DNA from 2 places in the Pseudomonas sp. SG20052 genome. Region 2 is predicted to be linked to the other one. Evidence: riboswitches for the same ligand, from Rfam matches in the RefSeq annotation. Region 2 holds a riboswitch; the other holds the start of a gene.

Region 1 (4,387 bases), 1.0 Mb from region 2:
CCCTGCAGGGCGGCTATTTAGCGGCCGAAACGCGCCACACCTTGTTCCCCACATCATCGGCCACCAGCAAAGCGCCCTGCTGATCAATCACCACGCCTACGGGCCGACCCATGGCTTTTTCATCTTCGTTGAGGAAGCCTGTCAGTACATCAACCGGTTGGCCGGTCGGCTTGCCACCCGCGAACGGGACGAAAATCACTTTATAGCCACTGTGCGGCTTGCGATTCCAGGAGCCATGCTGGCCGATGAAGGCGCCTTCCTTGAATTGCGCGGGAAGTGTGTTGCCCTCGGCAAACGACAGGCCCAGCGATGCGGTATGTGGGCCGACCGCATAATCCGGGGCAATGGCCTTGGCCACCAGATCTGGGTTTTGCGGCTCGACGCGGATATCGACGTGCTGGCCGTAGTAGCTGAAGGGCCAGCCATAGAACCCGCCATCCTTCACCGACGTGATGTAGTCCGGCACCAGGTCGCTGCCGATTTCGTCGCGCTCATTGACCGCCGTCCACAGGGCGCCGGTCTGAGGTTCCCAGGCCAGGCCGTTCGGATTACGAATCCCCGAGGCGAAGATCCGGTGATTGCCGGTGGCGCGATCCACTTCCCAGATCGCCGCACGACCTTCCTCCTGATCCAGGCCGTTTTCGCCGACGTTGCTGTTGGAGCCGACGGTGACGTACAGCTTGCTCCCGTCCTTGCTGGCGATGACGTTTTTGGTCCAGTGGTGATTCAGCGTGCCGCCCGGCAGATCGACCACCTTGATCGGCTGCGACTTGATTGCGGTGTCGCCATTTTCATAATGAAAGCGCAGCAAGCGGTCGGTATCGGCGACATACAGGTCATTGCCGACCAGGGTCATGCCGAAGGGCGAATTGAGGTTTTCCAGGAACACCGTGCGGGTTTCGGCGATGCCGTCGTGGTCCTTGTCCCGCAGCAGCGTGATGCGGTTGGGGCTAGGGACGCCGGCGCCGGCACGGCCCATGACTTTGCCCATCACCCAGCCGCGAATGCCTTTGCCGTCATCGGGTTTGGGAGGGGCATTGGTTTCCGCCACCAATACATCGCCGTTGGGCAGCACGTAGAGCCAGCGCGGGTGATCGAGCCCTTCGGCAAATGCCGCTACCTGAGTGCCTGCCGCAGCGGTGGGTTTTGCACCCTCCGGCCAGCCGATCGCCGGGGCGATATTCACCGTCGGGATCAGGGTCTTGTTCGGCTCGGGCAGCTTGGGTGACGGGCCGGTGCCGTCGGAGACTTGCAGGCTGGAGGTTTCACCACAGGCGGCGAGCCCTCCGGCGAGCGCGATGACGAGAACGAGCTGAGGCTTGCGCATGCTGGACTTCCCTATGAATGCATTGACTTAGTCATAGAGAAGCTTAGACACACTATGGTTCAACCGGTCAGCCGCGGGCTTCCTTGAGCAGCACGGCGATGCCGGGGTGATAGTGACCGGCTTCGTTGCGCAACTTGCGATAGGCGTACGGGAAATACCAGGCCACGGCGCAGCTGTGTTCCTTTTGCAGGTCGTCGACCATGTCCTGGAGTTCTTCCGGGGTCGCGCTCTGTTGGGCCTTTTGTGGCGCAACGAACAGGCAGCCGAGTTTCAGGTCGCTGGCGTAGCTGATGCGTTTGGCGTCGCTGGTGATGTCCTGCAGCGCCTGGCTCAGGTTCAGGCTGTTGACCTTCGGCCAGCGTTGAGTGGCCTGAAGGTAGGCGCGTTCTTCGGCGGTGGCGATAAACAGGTCGGCGCGGCTGTTGCGTTCGCCTTCTTCGTTCTGTTTACGGGTCGGCGTTTGTTGCAGCGTGACCATTTCCGCCATCCAGGCCGCGGCGCAGAGCAGGCCAAGGTTGGCTTTCTCGTCGTACCAATAAGGCGTGTCGTTATCGCCGCGCACGGCGTTAAAGCGGTCGATACAGTCAAACCAGCGTTCCAGCACCGGTCGCAGGAATTCCAGCTTCGGATTACTGATGATCATGCCTTGCATGTCGCTCACCCTTGTAATTGTGTTGTTGGGTTTATGGCGCTTTGATATCACTGCTGGCAGTATGGCGCAAGATTGACGTCAGGTTATTGATGGGCGGCAGTCTATCGAGAATCCGTGCCCTGTCTTCAATTGACGCTCCCCCCCCAACCCTCTAACCTTCGCGGCTTGTTTCAGGTGCTCTGTGGCGAAGCCGACAGAGTGAAACAGGGAAGCCGGTGAGTGACTCTCTTCAAGCGACGAAGAGTCATGATCCCGGCGCTGCCCCCGCAACGGTAAATGAGTAAAGACTGCGTCTTGAGCCACTGTGTCGACTGTCGATATGGGAAGGCGCGCAGTCCGGCGCAAGCCGCTCATGAGCCCGGAGACCGGCCTGATTCATCCAACGGCATCACGGTGGGCGATGCCAGGCTTGTTGCCGTCTATTCTTGTGCCTGCCCGCCGTTATCCAGCCTCAACGGAGAGCTCCCCATGACTGATTCCCCTGATCGTGACGAACGCCACCTGGCGCGCATGCAGCGCAAAAAAGCGGTGATCGACGAACGCATCGCCAACTCCCCGAACGAATGCGGCCTGCTGCTGGTGCTGACCGGCAACGGCAAAGGCAAGAGCAGCTCGGCCTTCGGCATGCTTGCCCGGTCCATGGGCCACGGCATGCAGTGCGGCGTGGTGCAGTTCATCAAGGGCCGTAACAGCACTGGCGAAGAGCTGTTCTTCCGCCGCTTCCCGGAGCAGGTGCGTTTTCATGTGATGGGCGAGGGCTTCACTTGGGAAACCCAGGACCGCCAGCGTGACATCGCCGCCGCCGAGGCCGCATGGGCGGTGTCTCAGGAACTGCTGCGTGACCCGTCGATCGGTCTGGTGGTGCTGGATGAGTTGAACATCGCCCTCAAGCACGGCTACCTCGACCTCGATCAGGTTCTCAGTGATTTGCAGGCGCGTCCGCCGATGCAGCACGTGGTGGTCACCGGTCGCGGCGCCAAGCCAGAGATGATCGAACTGGCCGACACAGTCACCGAAATGGGCGTGATCAAGCACGCGTTCCAGGCCGGCATCAAAGCGCAAAAAGGCGTCGAGTTGTGAGCCGCACTTTATGAATAGTCATCGTCATTGCCCGGCGGTATTGATTGCCGCGCCGGCCTCCGGTCAGGGCAAGACCACCGTCACCGCCGCGCTGGCCCGTTTGCACCGCAATCAGGGGCGCAAGGTCCGCGTGTTCAAATGTGGCCCGGACTTTCTCGATCCGATGATTCTCGAACGCGCCAGCGGTGCGCCGGTGTATCAACTGGACATGTGGATGGTCGGCGAGCAGGAAAGTCGTCGTCTGTTATGGGAAGCGGCCGGGGAAGCCGACCTGATCCTGATAGAAGGCGTCATGGGCCTGTTCGACGGCACGCCGTCCAGCGCCGACCTGGCGCGGCACTTCGGTGTGCCGGTGCTCGGCGTGATCGACGGCACGGCCATGGCGCAGACCTTTGGTGCGTTGGCGTTGGGGCTGGCGAAGTATCAGCCGGACTTGCCGTTTGCCGGTGTACTGGCCAACCGCGTGGGCACGCTGCGTCATGCGCAATTGCTCGAAGGCAGCCTGACGGAAGGCTTGCGCTGGTACGGCGCCTTGTCGCGGGAAACCGGGATCGAATTGCCCAGTCGGCACCTCGGTCTGGTCCAGGCCAGCGAGTTGAATGATCTGGACCTGCGCCTCGATGCGGCGGCTGAATCGCTGGCCAGCAGTTGCGATGTGGCGCTGCCGCCTGCCGTGGAGTTCGCCGGGCCCGACGTGATCGCCGCCGAGCCTTTGCTTAAAGGCATCCGAATTGCCGTGGCCCGTGATGAAGCGTTTGCCTTCACCTACGGCGCGAGCCTGGACTTGCTGCGGGCCATGGGCGCCGAGTTGCTGTTCTTCTCGCCGATCCGCGATGCTGATCTACCGGAAGCTGACAGCCTTTATCTGCCGGGCGGTTATCCGGAACTGCACCATGTGGCGCTGTCACAGAACACCTCGATGCTCGACGCGATCCGCGCCCATCATGCCGCCTGCAAACCGTTGCTGGCCGAGTGCGGCGGGATGTTGTACCTGCTCGATTCGTTGACTGATGTCGAGGGTACTCGCGCCGAACTGGTGGGCTTGCTCAAAGGTGATGCGGTGATGCAAAAGCGTCTGGCCGCGCTGGCGTTGCAAGCGGTTGAGTTGCCGGAAGGTTCACTGCGTGGGCACACCTATCACCATTCCTTGACCAGCACCGAACTTGAGCCGATTGCCCGTGGACTCAGTCCGAACGGCGGGCGTGGGGCGGAGGCGGTTTACCGAGAGGGGCGGATGACCGCCTCTTATGTGCATTTTTATTTTCCGTCCAATCCCACCGCAGTCGCCGCGCTTTTTGCGCCTGACCTTGATGCCGCCTTCGCGAGCA
Region 2 (4,387 bases):
ACGCGTGTTGCGCGCTTCATCAATGCCCCACTGACGGTCGAAGTGCTTGTCGAAACGTGTGCCCACACCCTGAATCAGCAAGCGCATCGGTTTGTTCGGAATCGCCGCGAAACCTTTGACCCGCAGAATGCCGTGCTGGACCACCAGTTGGGTCAGCGCGTCCAGCAGCAGGCTTTCGTCGGCTTGGGGCAATTCGATGGAAATGGAGTCGAAGGCGTCGTGGTCGTGATCGTCTTCACCTTCGTGGTGGTGATCGTGATGGCTGTGACGGCTGTCGATGTGTTCTTCGGAACCGGCACCGAGACCGATCAGCACGTCCAGTGGCACGCGGCCGCTGCTGGCTTCGATGACTTTGACGGCCGGTGGCAGTTCTTCGGCGACTTCCAGGCGCACCCGGGCCAGATCTTCAGGGCTGATCAGGTCGGCCTTGTTGAGGATCACCAGGTCGGCGCTGGCCAGTTGGTCGGCGAACAGCTCGTGCAGCGGCGATTCGTGGTCCAGGTTCGGGTCGAGTTTGCGCTGGGCATCGACCCGATCCGGGAACGCGGCGAACGTGCCAGCGGCGACGGCCGGGCTGTCGACCACGGTGATGACCGCGTCAACGGTGCAAGCGCTGCGAATTTCCGGCCACTGGAAGGCTTGCACCAGCGGTTTTGGTAGGGCCAGGCCCGAGGTTTCGATGAGGATGTGGTCGAGATCGCCGCGACGGGCGACCAATTCGCGCATCACCGGGAAGAATTCTTCTTGAACGGTGCAGCACAGGCAGCCGTTGGCCAATTCGTAGACGCGGCCGTTGGCCTCTTCTTCGGTACAGCCGATGGAGCACTGCTTGAGGATTTCGCCATCGATGCCCAGCTCGCCGAACTCGTTGACGATCACCGCAATGCGGCGGCCCTGAGCGTTGTCGAGCATGTGCCGCAGCAAGGTGGTTTTGCCCGAGCCGAGGAAGCCGGTAACGATGGTGACGGGGAGTTTGGCCAGTGTTTTCATCGGATGCCCTTTGGCAAGGTGGCGGGCATACGGGACGACAATCGCTGCGACGGATGCGCGCGCGGAAGAGTTCGCCACCGGATCACCCCGCCCGGTTGTAGTGAGAATCTGTGTCGAGGCAGGTCTCCTGGCTGACGGTGTGCCGGTCGATGGACCTGGCATTCGCTGCGCCTTCCCGCGAACCCGTTGCACAGGGTTTGCAGTGGCGTGGCAGCGAACATCACCGTTCACAGTTGCGGGGGCAGCCGCGGCATCGACCGCGTTCCCTTCTTAGCTTCGGCAAATGCCGAAGAACCTCGAAAGCGCAAGGCTACGCATGGTGTGGGGGCGGGTCAATGTCTTGTGGCGCTCTCACCGGCGCCTTCGCGGGCAAGCCTTGCTCCTGCGGGACAGCGGTGCTTTTACAGGAGCGAGGCGTGCCCGCGAAGAATTCACCTGGCTATCGAATGAGAACCCATGCCAATTGACGTCAAACCCCCGCCCATGCTCTCCTACACGCCTTGTTACGGGTGCCCTTCACAGGGTGAAACGGGAAACCGGTGAATCATGTGCTTTACTCCAAGCCATGTCAGTCCGGTGCTGCCCCCGCAACGGTAAGCGAGCGAAGCGTCAGATCCACTGTGCCAGCAGTTCGGCATGGGAAGGTGATGCTTGCAGGTTCAGGCGCAAGCCTTGACCCCTCGTGAGCCCGGAGACCGGCCCGCAACACAAAGTGACCTTTACGTCACTGAATAACAAACCCGCGGTGGGCGGGCGCTGTTTGAACCTCTGCGCGCCCGACTCGCAGGGGTCTTCCATGCGCTCTATTCACCCGCTGACAGACCAGAGGGATGCGCCATGTCGATCATCAGCAGCACCGACCACAGCACCGCCAGCACCACCACAACCCTGAGCCAACGCCTGACCGCCGCCGTGTGTGCGTCGATCCTTGGCGCGTGCCTTGTGTATTTCGCTGGGTTCTCGCACATCGAAGCGGTGCACAATGCCGCGCACGACACCCGTCACAGCTCTGCCTTCCCGTGCCATTGAGACCTGCTGACATGATCAAGCGTATTGCGCAAACCGCAGGTTTCACAGGGCTGCTGGCCGCCCTGCTGCTGACCCTGCTGCAAAGTTTCTGGGTCTCGCCGCTGATTCTGCAGGCCGAAACCTACGAAAAATCCGAGCCGGCCGCTGTTGAAGTTCACGAACACGCTGCCGGTGCCGCCGCTCACACTCACGACGCCGAAGCCTGGGAGCCGGAAGACGGCTGGCAGCGCCTGCTGTCGACCACGGGCGGTAACCTGGTGGTCGCCGTCGGTTTCGCCCTGATGCTCGCGGGCCTCTACACCTTGCGTGCACCGACCAAAACCTCCCAGGGCCTGCTTTGGGGCCTGGCCGGTTACGCGACCTTCGTGCTGGCCCCGACCCTCGGCCTGCCGCCTGAACTGCCGGGCACTGCCGCGGCTGATCTGGCGCAACGGCAACTCTGGTGGATCAGTACAGCCGCCTCCACGGCGGTCGGCATCGCCTTGATCGTGTTCAGCCGTCACTGGCTGATGAAAATCCTTGGCGTGGCGATTCTCGCCGTTCCGCACGTGATCGGCGCGCCGCAACCGGAAGTGCACTCGATGCTCGCTCCGCAAGCGCTGGAAGCGCAGTTCAAAATCGCGTCGCAGCTGACCAACGTCGCGTTCTGGCTGGCCCTGGGCCTGATCAGCGCCTGGTTGTTCCGCCGCAAAAGCGATGGCCAATACCACGCATGATTGATCCCCGCACAGCGCCGACTTTAGTCGTCGGCCTGGGCTGCCAGCGCGGCTGCCCCGCCAGCACGCTGCGGGCGTTGATCGATCAGGCATTGCAGGCTCATCAAATCGGACTTCACCAGATCAAGGCCCTGGCCAGTATCGACCTGAAGCGTGATGAGCCTGGCCTGGTCGAGCTCGCCGAACAACTGGCGTTACCGCTGATGTATTTCAGCAGTAAGCAACTGGAAGGTTACAAACCGCAACTCAGCCATCATTCGGACATCGCGTTCGAACGCACCGGCTGCTACGGCGTGGCGGAAAGTGCCGCCCTGGCCCTCGCCGAACACTTGGCCCAGGCCCCGGCAAAACTGCTGATTTCGCGACAAAAATATGCCCAGGCCACCCTGGCATTGGCCTGCGTTGCGTAAGATCCCCGATAATCCCCGCCTTCGATCATGAGCAATCTTCATCTGAAGCCTTGCCCAAGCCCCTTTTCTGACAGACTCTTTATTCAAAGGAACGGACGATGACCGTCTACTTCATTGGCGCAGGTCCAGGTGACCCGGAACTGATCACCGTCAAAGGCCAGCGGCTGATTCGCAGTTGCCCGGTGATCATCTATGCGGGCTCTTTGGTGCCCGCCGCCGTGCTCGAAGGCCATGGTGCCGAACAGGTGGTCAACAGCGCCGAATTGCACCTGGAGCAAATCATCGAACTGATCAAGACCGCCCATGCCAACGGCCAGGATGTGGCGCGGGTGCATTCCGGTGATCCGAGTCTTTACGGAGCGATTGGCGAGCAGATTCGCTGTCTGCGTGAACTCGGGATTGCGTTTGAAATCATCCCGGGGGTCACGGCGACTGCCGCGTGTGCGGCGCTTTTGGGGGCTGAACTGACCCTGCCCGACATTTCACAGAGTGTGATTCTGACCCGCTACGCCGACAAAACCGTGATGCCGGCCGGTGAAGAACTGGGGAGCCTGGCCCAGCACGGGGCGACCATGGCGATTCATTTGGGGGTCAATCATCTGGAGAAGATCCTGGCGGAGTTGCTACCACATTACGGCGCCGACTGCCCGATTGCGGTGATTCACCGGGCGACCTGGCCGGATCAGGATTGGGTGGTGGGGACGATTGCGGACATTGCCGCGAAGGTTGAAGCCAAGGGATTTCGCCGCACGGCGTTGATTCTGGTGGGTCGGGTGTTGGGCAGTGATCAATTCAGCGAGTCGTCGCTGTACCGCGCCGGACATGCACATCTCTACAGGCCATAGGGTCCTCCCACATTGGATCTGCGGCGGAAACAGATTGGGTATCCAATGATAGCCCCCTGTGGGAGCGAGCCTGCTCGCGATGGGGCCAGTGAATTTCACCCATAAAAAAACGGCACTCACGGGTGCCGTTTTTTCATTTCGCAGCGAACACCTTACTTAGTAGTAGGCGTTTTCTTTCTGCGTGTGGTCAGTCACATCGCGTACACCCTTGAGCTCGGGAATGCGCTCGAGCAAGGTGCGCTCGATGCCTTCGCGAAGGGTGACGTCTGCCTGGCCGCAGCCCTGGCAACCGCCGCCGAATTTCAATACGGCGATGCCGTCTTCGACCACATCGATCAAGCTGACCTGACCGCCGTGGCTGGCCAGCCCCGGATTGATCTCGGTTTGCAGGTAGTAG

What was found. A riboswitch is a leader RNA that binds a small molecule or an ion and turns the genes downstream of it on or off. The one in region 2 is predicted to bind cobalamin.
Region 1: linked by a shared signal. The riboswitch ahead of cobO (cob(I)yrinic acid a,c-diamide adenosyltransferase) and the one ahead of RHP74_RS17235 (CbtB-domain containing protein) in region 2 are both predicted to bind cobalamin.

The regions. Positions count from the first base shown of each region.
Region 1 covers NZ_CP134498.1:4,777,599-4,781,985, reverse strand. The annotation lists gene RHP74_RS21940 (sorbosone dehydrogenase family protein) at 14-1,327, opposite strand; gene RHP74_RS21935 (hypothetical protein) at 1,395-1,979, opposite strand; cobalamin riboswitch at 2,135-2,368, shown strand; gene cobO (cob(I)yrinic acid a,c-diamide adenosyltransferase) at 2,448-3,059, shown strand; gene RHP74_RS21925 (cobyrinate a,c-diamide synthase) at 3,070-4,387, shown strand, end outside.
Region 2 covers NZ_CP134498.1:3,766,987-3,771,373, forward strand. The annotation lists gene cobW (cobalamin biosynthesis protein CobW) at 1-990, opposite strand, end outside; cobalamin riboswitch at 1,090-1,304, opposite strand; cobalamin riboswitch at 1,481-1,709, shown strand; gene RHP74_RS17235 (CbtB-domain containing protein) at 1,828-2,019, shown strand; gene RHP74_RS17240 (CbtA family protein) at 2,031-2,735, shown strand; gene RHP74_RS17245 (cobalamin biosynthesis protein) at 2,732-3,145, shown strand; gene cobM (precorrin-4 C(11)-methyltransferase) at 3,244-3,990, shown strand; gene nfuA (Fe-S biogenesis protein NfuA) at 4,147-4,387, opposite strand, start outside.